DNA from 3 places in the Paenibacillus sp. CCS19 genome. Region 1 is predicted to be linked to each of the others. Evidence: riboswitches for the same ligand, from Rfam matches in the RefSeq annotation. Region 1 holds a riboswitch; each other region holds the start of a gene.
The links. Region 1 has a riboswitch for ZMP and ZTP ahead of SBI19_RS16320 (bifunctional 5,10-methylenetetrahydrofolate dehydrogenase/5,10-methenyltetrahydrofolate cyclohydrolase). Riboswitches for the same ligand answer to the same signal wherever they lie in the genome.
Positions count from the first base shown of each region.

Region 2: linked by a shared signal. The riboswitch ahead of rpiB (ribose 5-phosphate isomerase B) and the one ahead of SBI19_RS16320 (bifunctional 5,10-methylenetetrahydrofolate dehydrogenase/5,10-methenyltetrahydrofolate cyclohydrolase) in region 1 are both predicted to bind ZMP and ZTP.
Region 3: linked by a shared signal. The riboswitch ahead of SBI19_RS00615 (phosphoribosylaminoimidazolesuccinocarboxamide synthase) and the one ahead of SBI19_RS16320 (bifunctional 5,10-methylenetetrahydrofolate dehydrogenase/5,10-methenyltetrahydrofolate cyclohydrolase) in region 1 are both predicted to bind ZMP and ZTP.

Region 1 is NZ_BTCK01000022.1:95,112-101,828, forward strand. It holds gene SBI19_RS16295 (ABC transporter ATP-binding protein) at 1-249, shown strand, start outside; gene SBI19_RS16300 (ABC transporter permease) at 239-1,048, shown strand; gene SBI19_RS16305 (ABC transporter permease) at 1,048-1,866, shown strand; gene SBI19_RS16310 (ABC transporter substrate-binding protein) at 1,863-2,936, shown strand; gene SBI19_RS16315 (GNAT family N-acetyltransferase) at 3,076-3,486, opposite strand; ZMP/ZTP riboswitch at 3,607-3,687, shown strand; gene SBI19_RS16320 (bifunctional 5,10-methylenetetrahydrofolate dehydrogenase/5,10-methenyltetrahydrofolate cyclohydrolase) at 3,751-4,596, shown strand; gene SBI19_RS16325 (sensor domain-containing diguanylate cyclase) at 4,795-6,408, opposite strand.
Region 2 is NZ_BTCK01000005.1:64,725-71,441, forward strand. It holds gene spoIIR (stage II sporulation protein R) at 1-685, shown strand, start outside; gene SBI19_RS06090 (L-threonylcarbamoyladenylate synthase) at 806-1,924, shown strand; gene SBI19_RS06095 (manganese efflux pump MntP) at 2,021-2,596, shown strand; gene SBI19_RS06100 (low molecular weight protein arginine phosphatase) at 2,619-3,203, shown strand; ZMP/ZTP riboswitch at 3,303-3,382, shown strand; gene rpiB (ribose 5-phosphate isomerase B) at 3,646-4,104, shown strand; gene SBI19_RS06110 (TIGR01440 family protein) at 4,132-4,749, shown strand; gene SBI19_RS06115 (serine hydroxymethyltransferase) at 4,858-6,105, shown strand; gene SBI19_RS06120 (glycine-rich domain-containing protein) at 6,228-6,717, shown strand, end outside.
Region 3 is NZ_BTCK01000001.1:110,350-117,066, forward strand. It holds gene SBI19_RS00595 (response regulator) at 1-493, shown strand, start outside; gene SBI19_RS00600 (SDR family NAD(P)-dependent oxidoreductase) at 606-1,274, opposite strand; gene SBI19_RS00605 (winged helix-turn-helix transcriptional regulator) at 1,341-1,679, shown strand; gene SBI19_RS00610 (hypothetical protein) at 1,973-2,239, shown strand; ZMP/ZTP riboswitch at 2,375-2,454, shown strand; gene SBI19_RS00615 (phosphoribosylaminoimidazolesuccinocarboxamide synthase) at 2,536-3,504, shown strand; gene SBI19_RS00620 (RNA ligase family protein) at 3,560-4,339, shown strand; gene SBI19_RS00625 (SDR family oxidoreductase) at 4,543-5,277, shown strand; gene SBI19_RS00630 (MerR family transcriptional regulator) at 5,299-5,718, shown strand; gene SBI19_RS00635 (GNAT family N-acetyltransferase) at 5,848-6,294, shown strand; gene SBI19_RS00640 (GNAT family N-acetyltransferase) at 6,414-6,717, shown strand, end outside.

The DNA of each region.
Region 1 (6,717 bases):
AAGGCGCGCGTCGATACGCAGCTGTTCCGCGGCGTTCACTACGAGATCATTGCCTATGACGAGGCGGACAACGAATGGCTCGTACACTCGACGAAGAAGGCGACGGTAGACGAGTGGATCGGGCTTGACTGGGAACCGGCAGCCATTCATGTCATGCGCTTCAACGAGACGGAAGAAGAGTTCGATAAGCGAATCGAGGCGTACACCGAAACGGACGAAGAAGAGGAAGAAGCCGAACATGTCCGTTAAATCGCGCAATCTGTATCTGATCCCGTACGCCGCGTGGATCGTATTGTTCGTCGTCGCGCCGATCGCGCTGATCGTTTATTATTCGTTGTTCGATATCGAAGGGAAGTTTACGTTCTCGAACTACAGCAGCTTCTTCACGCCCGTTTATATGCGGATGACGCTCAGCTCGTTCTGGTACGCCTTTCTGATTACGGCCTTTTCCTTGTTGATCGCTTATCCGGCCGCCTATCTGCTGACGCGTACGAAGCATAAGCAGCTATGGCTGCTGCTTATTATTCTGCCAAGTTGGATTAACCTGCTGCTGAAGGCTTACGCCTTCCTGGGGCTGTTCGGTACATACGGCATCGTGAATGCGGCGCTGGAGACATTCGGCATTGGCCGTCAGCAAATTTTGTTCACCGACTTCAGCTTCGTGTTCGTATCGGTTTATATTTTCATCCCGTTCATGATTCTGCCAGTCTTCAATGCGCTTGAGAAAATGAACCCGTCGCTCATCGACGCTGCGCGCGACCTTGGCGCTTCGCCATGGATAACGTTCCGCCGCGTGGTGTTCCCGCTGACGATCAATGGCGTGAAAGCCGGCTGCCAAGCGGTGTTCATTCCGGCGCTGTCGCTGTTCATGATTACGCGTCTCATCGCGGGCAACCGCGTCATTACGCTCGGTACGGCGATCGAGCAGCATTTTCTCGTCACGCAGGATTGGGGAATGGGCGCTACGATAGCCGTGTTCCTCGTCGTTATTATGGCGCTCATCATGGTGCTGACCGGTAATCGCCCCAAACGGGAGGTGAATCGATAATGGCTTCGCAACGGACATCCCGCGGGTGGAAATGGTCGAATCTGTATCTGATCGCTGTGTTCGTCGTGCTCTACGCGCCGATCTTCTTCCTGACGCTCTACTCGTTCAACAGCGGCGGCGCGATGCACGACTTCGAGGGCTTCACGCTCGAATGGTATAAGGAAGTGTTCGCGGACACGCGGCTGCTGATCATCGTGCTTAATACGCTCGTCATCGCACTGCTATCCTCGGCGTTGTCGACGATATTAGGCGTACTTGGCGCCCTTGCGATTCAGCATGTGAGACGACGCCGGACGCAGAATACGCTGTTGGCGCTTAACAACGTGCTTATTGTCAGCCCGGACGTTATTATCGGCGCGTCGTTCCTCATTCTGTTCACGATCGTCGGCATTAAGCTTGGCTTCGTATCGGTGCTGCTTGCGCATATCGCGTTCAGCGTCCCGATCGTTGTCATCATGGTGCTGCCGAAGCTGGAGGAGATGAGCTCGACGTGGATCGACGCTGCGCGCGACCTTGGCGCCAGCCGTACGGACGTGCTCACGAAGGTTATGCTGCCGTACATTCGGCCGGGCATCTTCGCCGGTTTCTTCATGGCGCTGACGTATTCGCTGGACGACTTCGCGGTAACGTTCTTCGTAACGGGCAACGGCTACTCCACGCTCGCTGTCGAGATCTATTCCCGTGCAAGGCAGGGGATCTCGTTGTCGATCAACGCGTTGTCGACGCTTATATTCCTATTCACGATCGTACTCGTGATCGGGTATTACTTCATTAATCAGCGAGGCAACCGACCGCCGGGAATGGAGGTGCAGAAATGAAGCAGCTCGTTCGAATGTTCATTGCCGTATTCGCAGTCGCCTTTGCGCTTATGTACGGTGCTCATCTGCTCAACTCCTCGGAAGGGTATGCGGGCAGCAATACGCTTACGATTTATAACTGGGGCGACTATATCGACCCGGATCTGATCACCGCGTTCGAAGAGGAGAGCGGTCTGAAGGTCATCTACCAGACGTTCGATTCGAACGAAGCGATGATGACGAAGATCGAGCAGGGCGGCACCACGTTCGATGTGAGCGTCCCTTCGGAATATGCGATCAGCAAAATGAAAGAAGAAAACCTGCTGCTCCCGATCGACCACAGCAAGCTGCCGAACTTAAGTCATATCGATGAGCGGTTTCTCAACTTGTCGTTCGACCCGGATAATGAATATTCGATTCCGTACTTCTGGGGGACGGTCGGCATCGTGTACAACCCAAGCATGCTGGATGACTGGCAGATTAAGAGCTGGAACGACCTATGGGATGAACGGCTGCGCAATCAGATTCTGCTCGTCGACGGTGCCCGCGAGGTGATCGGTTTCGGCTTGAACAGCCTCCATTACTCGCTCAACGATACGGAAGAAGCGCATCTGCAGGAAGCGAAGAGCAAGCTGTCTACACTGACGCCGAATGTGAAAGCGATCGTCGGCGATGAGATCAAGATGCTGCTCGCGAATGAAGAGGCAGCGGTAGGCGTCGTCTGGTCGGGTGACGCATCCGAGATTATGAGCGAGAATGAGAACCTCGATTATGTGGTACCAGAGGAAGGCTCGAACTTGTGGTTCGATAACATGGTTATTCCGAAGACGGCGCGCAACATCGAAGGTGCGTACAAGTTCATGAACTTCATGCTCGATCCGGAGCATGCGGCGCAGAATGCAGAGTATGTCGGTTATTCGACGCCGAACAAGGACGCGCTGGCACTGCTGCCAGAAGACATCTCGGGCGATGAACGGTTCTATCCGGCACCGGAGCTGACCGAGAAGCTCGAGGTATACCGCAACTTGGGCAAGCGGATGCTCGCGCATTACAACGAGCTGTTCCTGGAGTTCAAGATGCATCGTAAGTAGGGGAGAGCCGGAAGGCAGGCTGTCCCAATACAAAAGGCTGTCCATGCACTGGCCGACTTCACGCAGGATGATATCCTGGGGGAGTCGGTCGGCATAGGACAGCCTTATTGTGTAACATCAAATTGTAGGCGTTATTGATTTAGCTCAGCGTCTTGGTCATGATAATCTCCAGCGGCTGTGTATCGAGCACGAGGCATCCGGCATCCCGATAGCCCAGCTTGCGATAGAAGTGCTGTGCGCCTTCGTCGGCTTGCGTCGATGTCATGACGAAGGTATGGCCGCGCTGCTTCATATCCGCTTCCCAGCGGAGGACCACTTGCCTGCCGATGCCCGAACCTCGGAAGGGCTCATCCAACCAAATCAAATTCATGAAGGGTGTATTGTCCCAGAAGTAGCCGTATCGCATCCAGCCGAAATAGGAGCCGTGTTCGTCGCGGAGGATGTAGATTTCTTTTTCTTTTATTTTGGCAAGGATAAGATGCTCTGCAATATGGCGGTCGCGTTCGCGAATATAGGAATAATCGGATTCGATAGCAATGTCGATGTGCATGGCAGTTCCCCCTTTTACGGACACCATAACACTCGGCCCACAATTTGTAAACCGCGTCATCCACAGCGGTTGACTGTGCGGAACAATCGTTGATAAACTATTGAATAGTTAGACAATTGAATCGCTGCGTGTGACTGGCGGAGCATGGGGAACCATGAGGAAGCACGTAGTAGCAATAAGCCGTACGCCTGGGCAGAGATAAGTGCAGTTAATGCGCTTATCTCTTTTTGTTTGTTATCCGATAAACGAAGGGATGTCGTACGAATGAATGAACCATTGATTCTCGACGGAAACAAAGTGGCGGCGCATATCAAGGAGCAGTTGGCGGTACGGGTGGCGGGGCTGGCGGAGAAAGGCGTTGTGCCTTGTCTTGCAACAATCTTGGTCGGCGACGATCCGTCATCGGCAACGTACGTCCGCATGAAGGGCAATGCGTGCAAGCGCATCGGCATCCGTTCGATTCGCGTCGACCTGCCGTCTTCTACGACGACGGAACAGCTGATCGCGGCGATCCAGCAGTTGAATGAGGACGATAGCGTGCACGGTATTCTGCTGCAGCACCCGGTGCCGCATCATATCGATGAGCGGGCGGCGTTCGAGGCGATCGCGATCGAGAAGGACGTGGATGGCGTAACAACGCTTGGTTTTGCGCAAAATGCTTTCGGCTTCGCGCAGTATCCGTCCTGCACGCCGGCTGCGATTATTGCGATTCTCGATTATTACGATATTCCAATCGAAGGCAAACATGCTGTCGTCATCGGCCGCAGCCCGATTCTCGGCAAGCCGGTATCCGCGATGCTGCTTAACCGCAACGCGACAGTCACAACATGCCACTCGCGGACGAATGGACTGCCCGAGCTTGTTGGACTCGGCGACATCGTTGTTGCCGCCGTCGGCAAGGCGAAGTTCGTGAAGGGCGATTGGATCAAGCCAGGAGCGGTTGTGCTCGACGCAGGCTACAATGAGGGCAACGTCGGCGACGCCGACTATGAAGCTTGCGCGGAGCGCGCGAGCGCGATCACGCCAGTGCCGGCGGGCGTCGGTCCGGTCACGATTGCAACGCTGCTGAAGCATACGGTGGATTCGGCGGAACGAGCGGCTGCGAAGTAGATTATTTGGGTCACTTAGCGGGGGGCTCCTTCTATAACATAGACGCATAGAAAAAAGCGTTGCTCAGTGACTCAGCAACGCTTTTTCTATGCGCTCATTTACTCCAACGAAAGCTGTGTCCATAGGGGCATGTGACTCTCGGTACCTAGTTGCGTACACGACGCTGTCCTGCCATCGTCACGAGGTAAAACGGCTAAATCACGTGGAACGTTGATCAACCGAGTCTTTTCCCGGCGCAGCTATCATGGTCCGATTGCGGCCAGCTTCCTTCGCTGCATACAATGCCTCATCCGCTAGGCGAATCAGCGTGCTCGAATCGCTGCCGTGCTGCGAAGATACGGCGACGCCGAGCGAGAGCGTAATGACGCGGTTAGCCGGCGTCGGTTCCTTCTCCATCGCTTTGCGGATTCGCTCCGCGAGTCGGAATGCCTCGTCAGCTGTAACACGTGGAAGCAGCGCGACGAATTCTTCACCGCCGAAACGGCAGCAAATATCGCTGGAGCGGACCGACCGCTGCATGACTTGGGCCAAACATTTCAGCACTTCATCGCCAATCTGATGCCCGAGCGTATCGTTGACGCATTTGAACCGGTCGAGATCCATAATGATTAAGCCGAATGGAACGTTTGTTGCGGTCCATTCGCTCAACACTTCCTCCATCGCGCGCCGGTTCATCAGCCCAGTAAGCGGATCGACGTGGGCAGCATGCGACAGCTCCTCGGACTGCTTGCGCAGCGTCTCGACGGCAAGCACGACGGTCTGCGATAGGACATGCGCCTCGCGGTTCCAGTGGTTCGGGCTCACGGGTGGAGGCAGCTCGTTCGTACCTGCTGCTTGCCCAATATAGTCCGTGAGGGCGGCGAAAGGCAGCGCGAGCTTGCGTGCAATATACATGGCAGCCAGCATGATGATGAGGAAAGGCAGCGACATGTAGATGATCGTCGAACGAATCTGACTGTTGAGCTGTTCATAGACAGTCTGGACTGGCGACTGCATGACGATGCCCCACCCGGTATTGGGTACAGATGCATAACCTGCAAGATAGGTTCTGCCCTTCAGGTTGACGACTTTGGCTTCGCCTGTCTGACCGTGCATCAAGTTCTGTACGACCGTATTGCGTGAAACATCTTCCGCTAGTCGGGACTGGTCTGGGTGGAAGATCAGCTTGCCGCTGGAATCGACGACATAGAAGTACGAGCCGTTGTCTTCGACCAGATTGCTGCCGAAGATCGTGTTTAGAATATTTTTCTCTTGCAAATAGATGGTCCCGCCGATGAATCCCTCATATTGATTATTTTCATCGAAGATTGGTTCCGACATTAGAATGATCAGACGTCCTGTTGTGCTCACATAAGGCGTCGACAGATAAGAAGCCCGTGATGTAAGCGCTTCTTGAGAGGCTGGTGTCGTAAGCTTGGTACCCTTCAACGCAATGGCCGGAGGCGAGATGCTCTTGACCACGCCATCGGTATCCACCCAGAAGAGCGAGTTGAAATAGCTGCTCGACTTGCGCGAGTTCTCAAGGTGATCAATGATGCTGGATTCGTTCAGCGATGGGTGCTCGCTCAAGTAATCCGCCGCTGTTCGGAGATTCGCACGCATGGATTGGAAGAGCGAATTCATCGTCAGGCTCATTTTCTGAGCGCTGGAATTGTTCATCCGAAGAGTTGTATCGTACAGCGTTTCGCGCTGTGATTGATAGGACGCAGTCATGGTGAAGACAAGCGTGAGCAGGACGGATATGGCTGTTAGTGTGGACAACAGCATGGGCAGAGACAATTTGTATTTGTTACGTGTAATCATGTGAAGCATGAAGCTCGTTCATCCCCTGTTCTCGTGGGTTCAAAGATGGCGTGATAATAACAATTCGACAAATTGTGCGCGAATCCTCTAGCAGGAATTGTTAAAAACTGTATCAGTTGAAGGGGAGCAGGAATTGGGTTGTGAATGGGGTGCGGTCAGCGACCGTGATAAGGTGCAGAAATGCACCATATGGGAGCGAATGAGGCGGAGCGAGCGAGATAAGGTGCAGAAATGCACCACGTGGGAGCGAATGAGGCAGAGCGAGCGTGATAAGGTGCAGAAATGCACCACATGGGAGCGAGTGAGGCGGAGCGAGCG
Region 2 (6,717 bases), on a different contig from region 1:
CATTGACGGAGCGATTCCCGAGCAGTCGATTCGGCTTCGCATTCTGGCGAACTCCGATGCGCCGGCTGACCAAGCCGTGAAACGCCACGTACGTGATGCGGTTGTAGCCGCGATGAACAATTGGGCAGGCGGTCCTGCAACGATTGAACAAGCACGCGAGACGATCCGCACCCATATGGGCGAGATCGAGGCAATCATCGCTCATGAGCTGGAGATCCGTGGTTTCGACTATGGCTACAAGGCAGAGCTTGCAGTCGTCCCATTCCCGACGAAGATGTACGGCAGCCGCGTATACCCAGCCGGCGACTACGAAGCGCTACGCATTACGCTTGGCAATGGCGCAGGTCAGAACTGGTGGTGCGTCCTGTTCCCGCCGCTCTGTTTCGTGGATGCGGCTTCCGGCGAAGCTGAGCCAGCACAAGCAGAGCCGAGCGTCGAGCAGGCAGACAGCAAAACAACGAAGGCTGAAGGAAAGTCCGACGTTCAAGAAAAGGCAGATGCGAAACCAGCGAAAGCCGACGCGAAAGAAGTTCATGTGAAGAACGCGAAAACAGACGACAAGCAAGCGAAGCAAGCATCTAGCGACAATGACAACCAACCATCCGGTGAAGCGCCGGAAGCGAAGTTTTTCCTGATCGAACTGATTGAAGCCATCATTCAATTTTTTAAGAATTTATTCTCGTAATATCCGAACGTTCAGCAATCCCGTCAACCAACCCCGGCCGGTCTGCCTAAGCAGCCGGCTTTCATTGTGCTATAATACAACTACAACATTAGTCGATTATTCGAGATACGAGGAATCAGAATGATTACGAAAACATCTACATGGCAGGTGCTCCCGGGTGCGGACGACCGTGCTTCGCAAGAGGCGATTGCCGAGGCTGCGCAGCTGCTGAGCGGCGGCGGCGTAGTCGCTTTTCCGACGGAGACGGTATACGGCCTTGGTGCGGATGCCCGCCAGACGAGTGCGGTAGAACAGGTTTTTGCGGCAAAAGGGCGTCCCTCCGACAATCCGCTCATCGTCCACATCGCGGACGAATCGCAGCTGGAGGGGCTGGTGCAGCCGGTAGGCGATACGGAGCGCGCGTTGATGCGACGTTTCTGGCCGGGGCCGCTTACGATCGTTATGCCAGCTGTTCCAGGCGCGGTATCCCCGCGCGTCACAGCTGGACTCGACACCGTCGCGGTGCGCATGCCGCAGCATGATATCGCGCTGCGGTTGATCGCGGCAGCGAACTGTCCAGTCGCTGCGCCCAGCGCGAACCGGTCGGGCCGACCGAGCCCGACGCTCGCGGACCATGTCCGCGAGGATCTGGACGGCCGGATCGACGGGCTCGTCGATGGCGGCCCGACGGGCGTAGGCCTGGAGTCGACCGTCGTCATGACGGAGGCTCCTGGCGTCGTACGCATTTTGCGCCCAGGCGGCATTACAGCAGAGCAGCTGCAAGAGGTTGTGCCGACCGTGCTGTTGGATGAGACACTGGCGGGACTAGGCAACGTCCAAGCTGTCGAAGCTGTTGCCCAAGCTGCAGCGCCTGATCAATCCCAATCAGCGCCGCGCTCGCCTGGCATGAAGTACGCGCACTACGCGCCGCGCGGCACTATGCTGCTGGTCAGCGGCGAGGCGGATGCGGTACTCGATTATATTCAGCGCGAGGTAGATGCAGCGTCCGCGAGAGGTGAAGTCACGGGCGTACTTACGTACGAGGAGCACCAGAACTCTTTTGCAGCGGATGAGGTTGTCGTCTGCGGCAGTCTTGAGAAGCTGGAGACGGCTGCTCAAGGGTTGTATGCAGCGCTGCGCGAATTTGACGTAAGGGGCGTGGAACGCATCTGGGCAGAAGCGTGCCCAAGCGATGGCATCGGGCTTGCGCTTATGAATCGAATGGCCAAAGCGGCTGCAAACCAGATCGTTTACGTTTGACAACTTTAACCGAATAATGATTAATGATCACGCAATGTGAACATGAACACCCGCTCGTCCGCATAAAGTGTACAAGAATGCGGCTTGCGGGGAGAGATGAATGTGCATTTGGAAGCGGGTATGGGTGCTGGCCAGCTGTTAACGCTGCTTATTATGGCGATTGCGCTGGGAATGGACGCTTTTTCGCTTGGCGTCGGCATCGGGATGAGAGGAATACGGCTGCGTCGCATTGCCGTACTAAGCACCATTATTGCGTTGTTTCATATGCTGATGCCATTGCTGGGAATGTTCGCGGGACAGTATGTAAGCGGGCTGCTCGGCGATGTGGCGACGCATGCGGCAGGTGTTCTTCTTCTGCTGCTAGGCGGGCATATGGTGTACAACTCATTCAAGGGCGGGAGCGGCAGTGCGTCGTCAATCAACCACAGCTCGTTCTGGGGAATGTTGATATTCGCCTTCAGCGTCAGCATTGACTCGTTCTCGGTAGGCGTCTCGCTTGGCATGTTCGCGCTGGATGTTATGCTTACGGTGCTCATGTTCGGCCTTGCAGGCGGCATCATGTCGGTGCTCGGTCTGCTGCTAGGACGCAGCGCCAGCCGGACGCTTGGCGATTATGGCGAGGCATGCGGCGGCGTCATCCTGCTCACATTCGGTCTATTGTTCGTGTTCTAAATGGAAGGGAGCATGACTTGCCTTGAAACGGATATTGTTCGTATGCACCGGCAACACTTGCCGGTCGCCGATGGCGGAAGCTATTATGCGCGACAGAGCGGCGCGGCGCTCGCTGGACATTGAGGTCCGCTCGGCAGGCGTCTCGACCGTGGATGGGATGGCTGTGTCAGCGAATGCGGCTGAGACGCTCAGGCGCAAGCAGATTGCCCATAACGGCACTAGCCGGGCTATCGCTGAGTCTGCGGTGCAGTGGGCGGACTTGATTCTTACGATGACCGCCTCGCACAAACGCAGCTTGATCGGACGTTTCCCTAGCGCGATGGAGAAGACGCATACGCTGCTCGAATACGCAGTGCTGGACGAGCAGATGGCGTCGGATTTGGCTGAGCTGGAACGATTATATACGGAATGGCAGATGAAGCAGGCGCTTGGGCAGACAGGGACGGATGAGGACCGGGCTCGAATGCTGGAGCTGGAGCGCAGAATACCGAGCTTCGACATCGAGGATCCGTTTGGAGGGCCGCTGCATGTCTATGAGAGCGCCGCGGCACAGATCGAGGCTGCAGTGGAGAAGCTGCTCGATAAGTTTACGGCGGACGGTCGATGATAACGCTGCCGCCCGAGAAGATGCGCAGTTGTGCTGATTAATGGGCGGTAGAGGATTGATTTTGACCGCTGAATCGGGTATGATGAAATCAAATTTAACGGTTTCCGATGTAACTGGCGACGAAGTGGGATACCACGGTGGAGCATCGGAATATACGGCCGGTCGCCTGGGCAAAGAGCATCGCGTGATGAGCGCGTTATGCTCTTTTTTGCTTTTTAGCAGCGTAATTGGAATGTCGATAGGTGTCGTGTAATGCAGGCAAATTAGGTATAATAAATGCGGACTGGTTTTCTGTAAATAGACTTATGAACGCGTATATCCCGCCGGATGACGGCGAGGCTATCGCAAAACCAAAGCGTATGCTTTCGAAGCAGCATTTGCTGCACATTCCGCCGAATGGCGGCGGAGGCTATCGCAAAACCTTAAGGAGGATTCCACCACCATGAAAATTTCGATTGGGGCCGACCACGGCGGTTACCGCTTGAAAGACATTTTGGTTCCGTTCATCGAATCGCTCGGCCACGAAGTAACGGACGTCGGCTGCAGCTGCGACCAATCGGTCGACTACCCGGACTATGCGCTTCCAGTATGCGAAGCGGTAGCAAGCGGCCAAGCCGACCGCGGCATTCTCATCTGCGGCACTGGCATCGGCATGTCGATCGCAGCGAACAAGGTTCGCGGCATCCGCTGCGCGCTCGTGCACGATATGTTCTCGGCGCAAGCGACGCGCGATCACAACGATACGAACGTGCTGGCAATGGGCGAGCGCGTAGTCGGTCCTGGCGTAGCGCAGGAGATTATCCGCATCTGGCTCGAAACGCCGTTCTCCAATGGCGAGCGCCATGTTGGCCGCATCAGTAAAGTGAATGAGATCGAAGCAAAATACGCAGCGAAAGCTTAAAACAGCATTCGCACGGGAGGCATAACGATGAGCGAAGTCGATGGTGTATTTGACAGCCGGCAGGCATCTGTCGTTGAGCAGGCGGTGCAGACCATTGTCAGCGAGCTGGTGACAGCAGGCGGCATCAAGCATGGCCAGCTTGTCGTCATCGGGTGCAGCACGAGCGAAGTGCTGGGCAAGCGCATCGGCACGTCGGGCACGACCGACGCTGCGGCAGCGATATTCGCTGGCGTGGAGGCGGTCCGTCGGCAGGTCGGATTTTATCCCGTGTATCAATGCTGTGAACATCTGAACCGCGCGCTCGTCTTGGATCGTGCTGCGGCGGAGCGCTTCGGGTTGGATGAAGTCGCTGCTGTGCCGGTGCCGAAGGCGGGCGGTTCGATGGCGGCTTATGCGTATCGTCATTTGAACGATGCCGTATTAGTGGAGTCGGTTCGTGCCCATGCGGGCGTCGATATCGGCGACACGTTCATCGGGATGCATCTGCGTCCGGTGGCAGTTCCGGTTAGACCGACGATTCGCTCGATCGGACAGGCGAATGTGACAATGGCCTACAGCCGGCCGAAGCTGATTGGCGGTGCGCGGGCTGTTTATGCGTTGGATGATCAGGCCGAGCCGGAGCGTCCGGGCGGCACCTGCGAGTAACCTTGCACAATGCGAGCAACTCCTGCAACTCCAACAATTGCGTTCAACCATGCGGGCAACCGCTTGTGAATATAGCAGTACCAATATGCTGAAGGAGGATTTTATCCTATGGAAAATTTGCGTAAACAAGATCCAGAAATCGTGAAAGCACTTGGCCTCGAGCTGCAGCGTCAACGTGACAACATCGAGCTGATCGCATCGGAGAACATCGTAAGTGAGGCAGTACTCGAAGCAATGGGTACGGTTCTGACGAACAAATATGCAGAAGGCTACCCAGGCAAACGCTACTATGGCGGCTGTGAGCATGTTGATATCGCTGAGGATATCGCGCGTAATCGCGCGAAAGAACTGTTCGGTGCAGAGCACGCGAACGTTCAGCCTCACTCCGGCGCACAAGCGAACATGGCTGTTTACCTTGCATGCCTCAACCCAGGCGATACGGTTCTTGGTATGAACCTGGCGCATGGCGGCCACTTGACGCACGGCAGCCCGGTTAACGCATCCGGTCTCCTATATAACTTCGTACCTTACGGCGTACAAGAAGACTCCTTCACGATCGACTATGAAGAAGTTCGCAAGCTTGCTTTCAAACACCGTCCTCGTCTGATCGTTGCTGGCGCAAGTGCATACCCGCGCATTATCGATTTCGAGAAGCTTGGCCAAATCGCTCAAGACGTAGGCGCGCTGTTCATGGTTGACATGGCTCACATCGCGGGCCTCGTTGCAGCAGGTTTGCACCCAAGCCCAGTACCGCACGCGCACTTCGTAACGACGACGACGCACAAAACGCTTCGCGGTCCTCGCGGCGGCATGATCCTCTGCCGTAAGCCATGGGCTGCAGCGATCGATAAAGCGGTATTCCCAGGCTCCCAAGGCGGCCCGCTCATGCACATCATCGCTGCTAAGGCGGTTGCATTCGGCGAAGCGCTCCAGCCTTCGTTCAAAGAATACGGCAAGAACGTTGTCGATAACGCTCGCGTTCTCGCTGACGCGCTTGTTGGCCACGGTCTGAACCTCGTATCCGGCGGTACGGACAACCACCTGATGCTGATTGACCTTCGCAACCTCGGCATTACGGGTAAAGAAGCAGAGCACGTACTCGACTCCGTTCAAATTACGTGTAACAAGAACGCGATTCCGTTCGACCCTACGAGCCCATTCGTAACGAGCGGTATTCGTATCGGTACGCCAGCAGCTACGGCTCGCGGCATGAACACGGAAGCCATGAAAGTTATTGCTGACGTTATCGCCATGACGTTGAAGAATCCGAAGGACGAAGCGGTTCTGGCAGAAGCGCGCGCGAAAGTTCAAGCGCTGACGGCACAATATCCGCTGTACCCAGGCATGGCTTACTAATTGACTGTAAAGCATCAAGAAGCCTCACTCCGACAGCGAGTGAGGCTTTTTTTGTGGCCGCATGAACCGATACCGCTCCCATGCTATACTAATTGCAATGAAGGATAAAGAGGTGTTCGGGAATGGAGCTCGTTCTTGTCGTGATTGGTCTGATCACATTCATCATCGTGCTTAAAGCAATCGGGAATCAGAAACCGCGAATGCACAATCGAACAATGTCTGGCCGTTCTCGTGTAAGCAGGCCCTATACGGCTCCATGGCCGAGTGAGCAGCCTCCGGGTGCACTTGGCATCGCGGCGGGACATCCGGCCCGCAGCGCAGCCGAGAGGCTGGAAGACGCGCTGTCGTCCGATTACGAGGCTCGCGTTCAATATCGTGTCCAATCGGCGAAACCGGGCATGACGCAAAGCGAATGGGCGTGGACTTGGTTCGAGCTGAAACGTTACTTTCTTATGTGCGCCTTGCTGCGGAACGTTCCGATGTACAGCACGAAGGCCGATGAAGTATGGCATGAGATGCTGATGTTTACTCGTGAGTATGAAAGCTTCTGCCAGCAATTTTGCGGAGCTTACATTCACCATGCTCCACATGGGAAAGATGACAATAAGCCAG
Region 3 (6,717 bases), on a different contig from region 1:
GAAACTAGACGACCTGAGCTCGGAGTCCGCGGGCACGCGGAAGAAGCACGATGCCAAAGAAATCATGCGGATGATCTTATTGGACATGGGCATCATCGGAGAAAGCGGAGCACATGACATTATCGAGATGATGTCATGGCTGATTGGACGGCAACAGGACGGTGGCTTTCCATCACTTAAAGCGTTATACGAAATCGGAGCCCGGGCGAGCAAGCCGAAAGGCGGCGATATTGAGAAGGAAGGGAAGGCGCTCGAGCAGCGCGTTCGACGGACCGTCATCGCCGCTTTATCCAACTTGGCGAGCATCGGGCTCACGGATTACAGCCACCCGAAGTTCGAGCATTACGCGCCGCTCTATTTCGACTTCGAAGACGTGCGTCTCAAGATGCGAGAAATCGACGAGAAATGCCCGCAGGAAAAGCGCAAAGTCAATATCAAGAAATTTCTTCAAGTCCTATACCTGGAAACGCTGGATAAAATGAAAAATCAATAAAATGAAAGCCGCCGACTACTTGTACAACAGCTACACTTTATATAAATCGACAAAATGGCAGCCGGGAATTAATCATTCGGCTGCCGTTTGGCTTTAATACTGCTTCGTTCTGTCACGGACGTAATCCGCCAATAGTATAACCGCCATCTACGAGTATGCTCTGACCAGTAACAAAACGAGCGTCATCGGAGAGAAGCCAGACCACAGCATCGGCCACGTCTTCGGATTGGCCCACCCGCTGTAACGGCGTTTGCTTGACGAAGGGACGTGCCGTAGCCTCGTCGCTTAGAACCTCCTGCGACATCGGAGTTGCAATCATTCCAGGACTGACATTGTTAACTCGAATGCTGCTAGGACCAACCTCCAACGCAACAGTTCTCGTCATTGCATCGAGTGCTCCCTTGGAGGCGGCGTAGCCTGAAGTACTCGGCATTGCCCCATGCGCCGTCCACGAAGAAGTGTTAACGATCGAGCCCTGGATTCCAAGGTCGAGCATTGCTGCAATCTCGTACTTTAGACAGGCGAACACGCCACGCAGATTGATCGACATCAGAGTATCGAAATCTTCAAAGGATAGCTCGTGTACAGGTGAGAAAGCACCAAGAATACCCGCGTTGTTCCAAGCCATATTCAGACTTCCAAATGTATCCAAAGTCTTGTTTACAAGCGCTTCAACCTGCCGAGGATCGGCAACGTCAGTCTGAACAGCGAGGGCCTTGCCTCCCTTAGAGATAATTTCGTCATAAACTTCTTGAAGCTCTTTTTCATTCAGGTAAGTAATACACTTAAAGTACGCAAATTAATAATACTAAGTAATAAAAATGATACTATGTGGAGGGGTAACGGGATGGTAAATGCTTCTGAAAAAAAGTGTCCAGTCGAAACGACGTTTGACGTTATTGGTGGAAAGTGGAAGGGAGTGATTCTTTATCATTTAATGAGCGGAACGAAGCGGTTCGGCGAGCTTCGCAAAATTTACCCTCAGGTCACTCATCATATTCTTACCTTGCAACTGCGGGAACTCGAACGTGAAGGAATCATAGCCCGCAAAACGTACAATCAGGTACCACCAAAGGTAGAATACTCGCTTACCGAATTCGGAAAAACCTTGAACCCGATTATATTGTTGATGAAAGAATGGGGAGAGCTTTACAATGAACGAAGACCTCATTCCTCGGAAGTTTGACCTCGCATTCCCGCCAAAAGGGAACCCCCTCCCGCTTGACTATCAGCCAAAGGGACCGGGGCTACTGTCCCAATGCAGCCACAAACAGTTCTTTTCTCGTCAATAAAGAAGAGTTAGGTTATTGCGCTAAACGGATACTATAGCTCAATCCAGACATTACGGCAGCCTGTCAACGATCGGCTGCCGTTTTCTCAACTAACGGACAGATTGCGCTAATGAACTTACGATATTCAGAGAGCGAATAGAAGGTCGAATAAATACAGGAAAATCTATATTGAAATGAGTGATGGATTTTGAAGGAAAGCAAAACGAAAGCTTATTTAGCCCTTAATTATCAAGCATTTCTGGATATTAAAAATAGTGGTGAATTCAACATGTATAACTGCAATCGTGTATTTCGAATTGCTCATGCTTTTCACAATCTTGCGTTGTCAATGATGGAGGACTTTGTAGGGTTTAATGAAGAAAGCTTTTGGAGCAATATAAATGAACTCGAAAGAGACTTCGGATTAGTTCATTATCGAAAATTATTTGAAAAAACAGTTCAGGCGAAATCTTAAGCTAACTGTAAACGATAATTTAACGACAGAAGTAGCATATACGGGCGAGCCGCCTGGTAACATAAGCACGATGTTAAATATATACAAAAACTGTATTGGTTTTAATGGAATTGTCTGGTACTATGGATTTGTATTAAAAATATGTGTGACTGGCGTAACGTAGGGTAACTACGGGGGAGCACATATTTCATAAGCCGTACGCCTGGGCAAAGTATTTGATCTTAGATCAGATGCTTTTTTTATTTTAGTTATCGAAGCTCAAAGACTCAAATTCATTATTGATCAAGGAGGCTTCCATGATAACCAAAGAAACGATTCAAAAGAACCTTAAGAGCTGTCTCGAAGACACCTCATTTCTGAATGTACCCGGGTTCAGGAGAGATAAAGTTCGCGACACCTATGATCTAGGTGACTCTCTAATCCTTATCACCACAGACCGCCAAAGCGCATTTGACAGGATTCTTGCCAACATTCCGTTTAAAGGCCAAGTATTAAATAAGCTTAGCGCTTTTTGGTTTGAAAATACCTCCGATATAGTAAGTAACCACGTTATTAGTATCCCGGACCCGAATGTTACAATAGGAAAAAAATGCAAGGTGTTTCCGGTTGAATTTGTAGTGCGCGCCTATCTTACGGGTTCGACAGACACCTCGGCATGGGTCCAATACTCACAAGGTATCCGTGACATATGCGGCAATATTCTACCCGATGGAATGAAGAGAAATCAAAAGTTCGAAGAACCGATCCTGACGCCATCAAAGAAATCAGCAGCACATGACGAATCGGTTTCGGCTGCCCAAATCGTTGACGAAGGCTTAATCGACAAAGAGACCTTGGAGTATTTGCGGAAAATCGCATTCTCGCTTTTTGCCAGGGGCACAGAGATTGCAGCAAGGAACGGATTAATTCTGGTAGATACCAAATATGAATTCGGAATTGATGACAAAGGCGAAATTCTTCTCATCGACGAGATACATACACCCGATTCTTCCCGCTACTGGATCAAAGAGACCTATGAATCGAGGTTAGCCGAAGGCAAGGAACCGGAGAATATCGACAAAGAATTCCTGCGGCTTTGGTTCAGGGAGCATTGCGACCCTTATAAAGATGAGATCCTGCCTGCCGCACCGGATGACCTTATCATCGAACTGTCGCATCGCTATATCCGTCTCTTCGAAATGATCACCGGCAAGGAATTTTCGGTCGACGGTACGCATTCTATAAAAGATCGACTTATAAAGAATTTAGATGCTCATCTTAACTAAGAGGCTTTTATCAGACTAACGGAGAACGGTAGTTTAATGTAGAGGAGGATCAGGAATGGATCTTAAAAAAATCAACTCGATTACGAAGTATCCTAGTATTCTTACCTACCACAAGTTGGGTGAGCGAGGCAAACTAATCGAAGATGTAGTTGAGGAGAGAGGATTGTTAACTGACGCTGATACAATCTATATTTATGAGAAAGTGGATGGCGAGAATTCAAGGATGATCTTCTTTAGAAATGATCTTAATGAGATTGATTATTTGATTGGCTCCAGAGAAGAATTGCTCTATGCCAAGGGAGATCGTGTTGGTAATCCATATGGCAATATAGCAGAATTCCTTAAACCAATAGCAGACAAGTATGTTGAAGATCATTTCCCCCAGGGAGATTGGGCATTAACAGTCGTTTATCAAGAGTCTTATGGCGGTAAGACCAAATCTGCAAAGAATTACACGGATAGCAAAATTCAATCGTACAGGGTGTTTGACGTATTCTCTTTGACGGAGAATGAACTGGAAAAGCTTCTAGCTTTACCTGAAGAGAAGATCGCCTCTTGGCGCGAGCATGGCAATCAACCTTTTTACAACGAACATGAGAAAGCTAAATTTATTCAGGCAAACGATCTTCGATGCGCCCCGCTATTAGCAGAGATTGATGGAGCGAGTTTTCCAATGACTATTGAGGATACCTTTAAATACCTTAAAAACTTCGAACAGACAAAGGTTGGCATTGATACGAATGGTCGATCCGAAGGTATAATTGTTCGATCATCTGATAGGAAGCAAATTAGAAAGATTCGTTTTGAGGATTATGAAAGGACTTTCAGAAAATAAATGGAAGCGTCAGACAAGCTAGTATTAGGCATATTAGCTTGAAATGAGAATGGGGTTAATCAGTTAAACGTTCATACCCAATATCGCCCCCGATAGTCCAAGAACAAGACATTCGAATGTTGAATGTTGCTCTTGACTTGGAGTGTACTCCAATTTGTATAGTGATCGTTGTCAAGTCAATATCACTTATTGGGGGCGTAATCATGAGCGCATCAAAAGTAGTTCTGATCACTGGCGGAAACAAAGGTATTGGTCTTGAGACTGCCAAGCAACTGGGCAAACTAGGATTCACAATATTGCTCGGTTCAAGGGATGAAGCAAGAGGACAGGAAGCGACGGCTACCCTGACGGCGGAGAACATCAATGCAAAGGCAATTACCCTGGACATAACAGATTTGGACACCATACAATCCGCAGTCAAACAAATTGATGATCAGTATGGGGCGCTTGATGTTCTGATTAATAACGCTGGCGTGTGCTTGGAAAGTGGTCTTCCTCCGAGTCAACATGACTTAACTGTTCTGAGGGACACTTATGAGACCAATGTTTTCGGCAGTTTTTCAGTCACTAAGACAATGCTCCCTTTGATTAAAAAATCGCCTGCTGGCAGAATTGTAAACCTTTCAAGCGGCTTGGCTTCCTTGACCGAGTATAATACCCCGGAATCGGATGCCGAGAAATACGGAATAAATCTGATCGCCTACATGAGTTCGAAAACGGCTGTCAATGCACTAACGGTCTTGTTTGCCAAAGAATTAAAAGATACGCCGATCAAGATAAATTCAGCTGATCCAGGGTATACCGCTACGGATTTGAATGGACATAAGGGTTATCGTACCGTTGAACAGGGCGCTTCCATTGTCGTGAAACTCGCCACCCTTCCGGACGATGGTCCCAGCGGCGGTTTCTTTGATGAGAACGGAGCGATACCGTGGTAATACGTCAGGAGGTGCGGCAAAGTGATCGAGGTTCCCGAAACCGCAAGCTCAATCAAACAGGCTGCTGAATTCACGGGGTTGTCAGAAGATACGATCCGCTATTATGAGAAAATCGGCTTACTTCCGTATGCCGACCGCAAAGCAAGCGGGCACAGAACGTACAGTAAACATCAATTGGATGGCATGATCTTTTTAACGAGACTCAAAGCAACCGGAATGACACTGGAAGAAATGAAGCGTTTCCGTAAGCTTTACGAAATGGGTGAAGCCTCGCTTCATCAGAGAGTCTCCATTCTAATCGAACACAAGAATAGAATTCAGAACGAGATTGACAGATTACTGGAGACGCAAAGGCTTATTGATTATAAAATCGACAAATTTAAAGAGGTCCTTGTAAGTCCGGATTTAAATGAAAAATGGATATCCCCATTTGCCGAATGAGAGCCTGGAGGAATATGAAAGAACCTTCAGGAAATAAACAAGTATTTCGATAGGTTGAAATTAATAGGGTAGAATGGCGCGGCTGCTGTGCTGCCCATACGGAAAGGGTTAAATTAAAGGGGTAGTTAAATGAATGATTTTATCATCATAAAAGTTAATCATCTAGAAACCTCTAAGTTAAAGCGGCTCGTTGAAGAAAGCTCGAGCGAAGGGTTTCGTCACATCAAACGTTTAGTGGCAGACTATGAAGCGGGAACCAATACATTTGACGGGGACGGGGAAGCCCTCTTCATCGCTATTAAAGAAGGCGATATTGTAGGGGTATGCGGGTTAAACCAAGACCCTTACGCAGGTATTAAAGCAGTTGGTCGTGTTCGTCGTCTCTATGTCCTACCAAGTGCTCGACGATTTGGGATAGGACGCTTGCTGATGGATTCGGTAATTGCAGAGGCTAGAATTCATTATCAGATGCTTGTTTTAAAGACAGATAATCCTAATGCAGATTTGTTTTATCAATCTATAGGATTTTCGGTTAAGGCTGATTCAGAGAATGATACTCATTTTGTGAGAATCTAGAAAGTTGAAAGGAATGAGAACAATGTAGTCACAATTAGAAATGTAGATCCTCGCACAAGATCTCCACCATCTTTCTTAGGAGGGATTAGGAGCGAATCAATTTCATTAGGAGGGTCCATATGAATAACAATATTTGGTCCGGTAACAGAGTAAGGTTACGTGCGATTTTGCCTACAGATTGGGATAGGTTCCATAACAACGATTTTGATTCGGAAAGCTCAAGACTTTGCGATGTAATCCATTTTCCAAGGTCTGAAGAAGGGACGCAGCATTGGGCTAGAAATCAAGCGTCCAAAGGTCCGGACGGCGATAACTTCAGTCTCGCAATCGAAACACTTGATGGTGAACTCGTTGGCAGCATTAATGCTCACAGTTGCGATTCAAGACATGGAACGTTCAAGTATGGCATAGGCATTTTTCGAG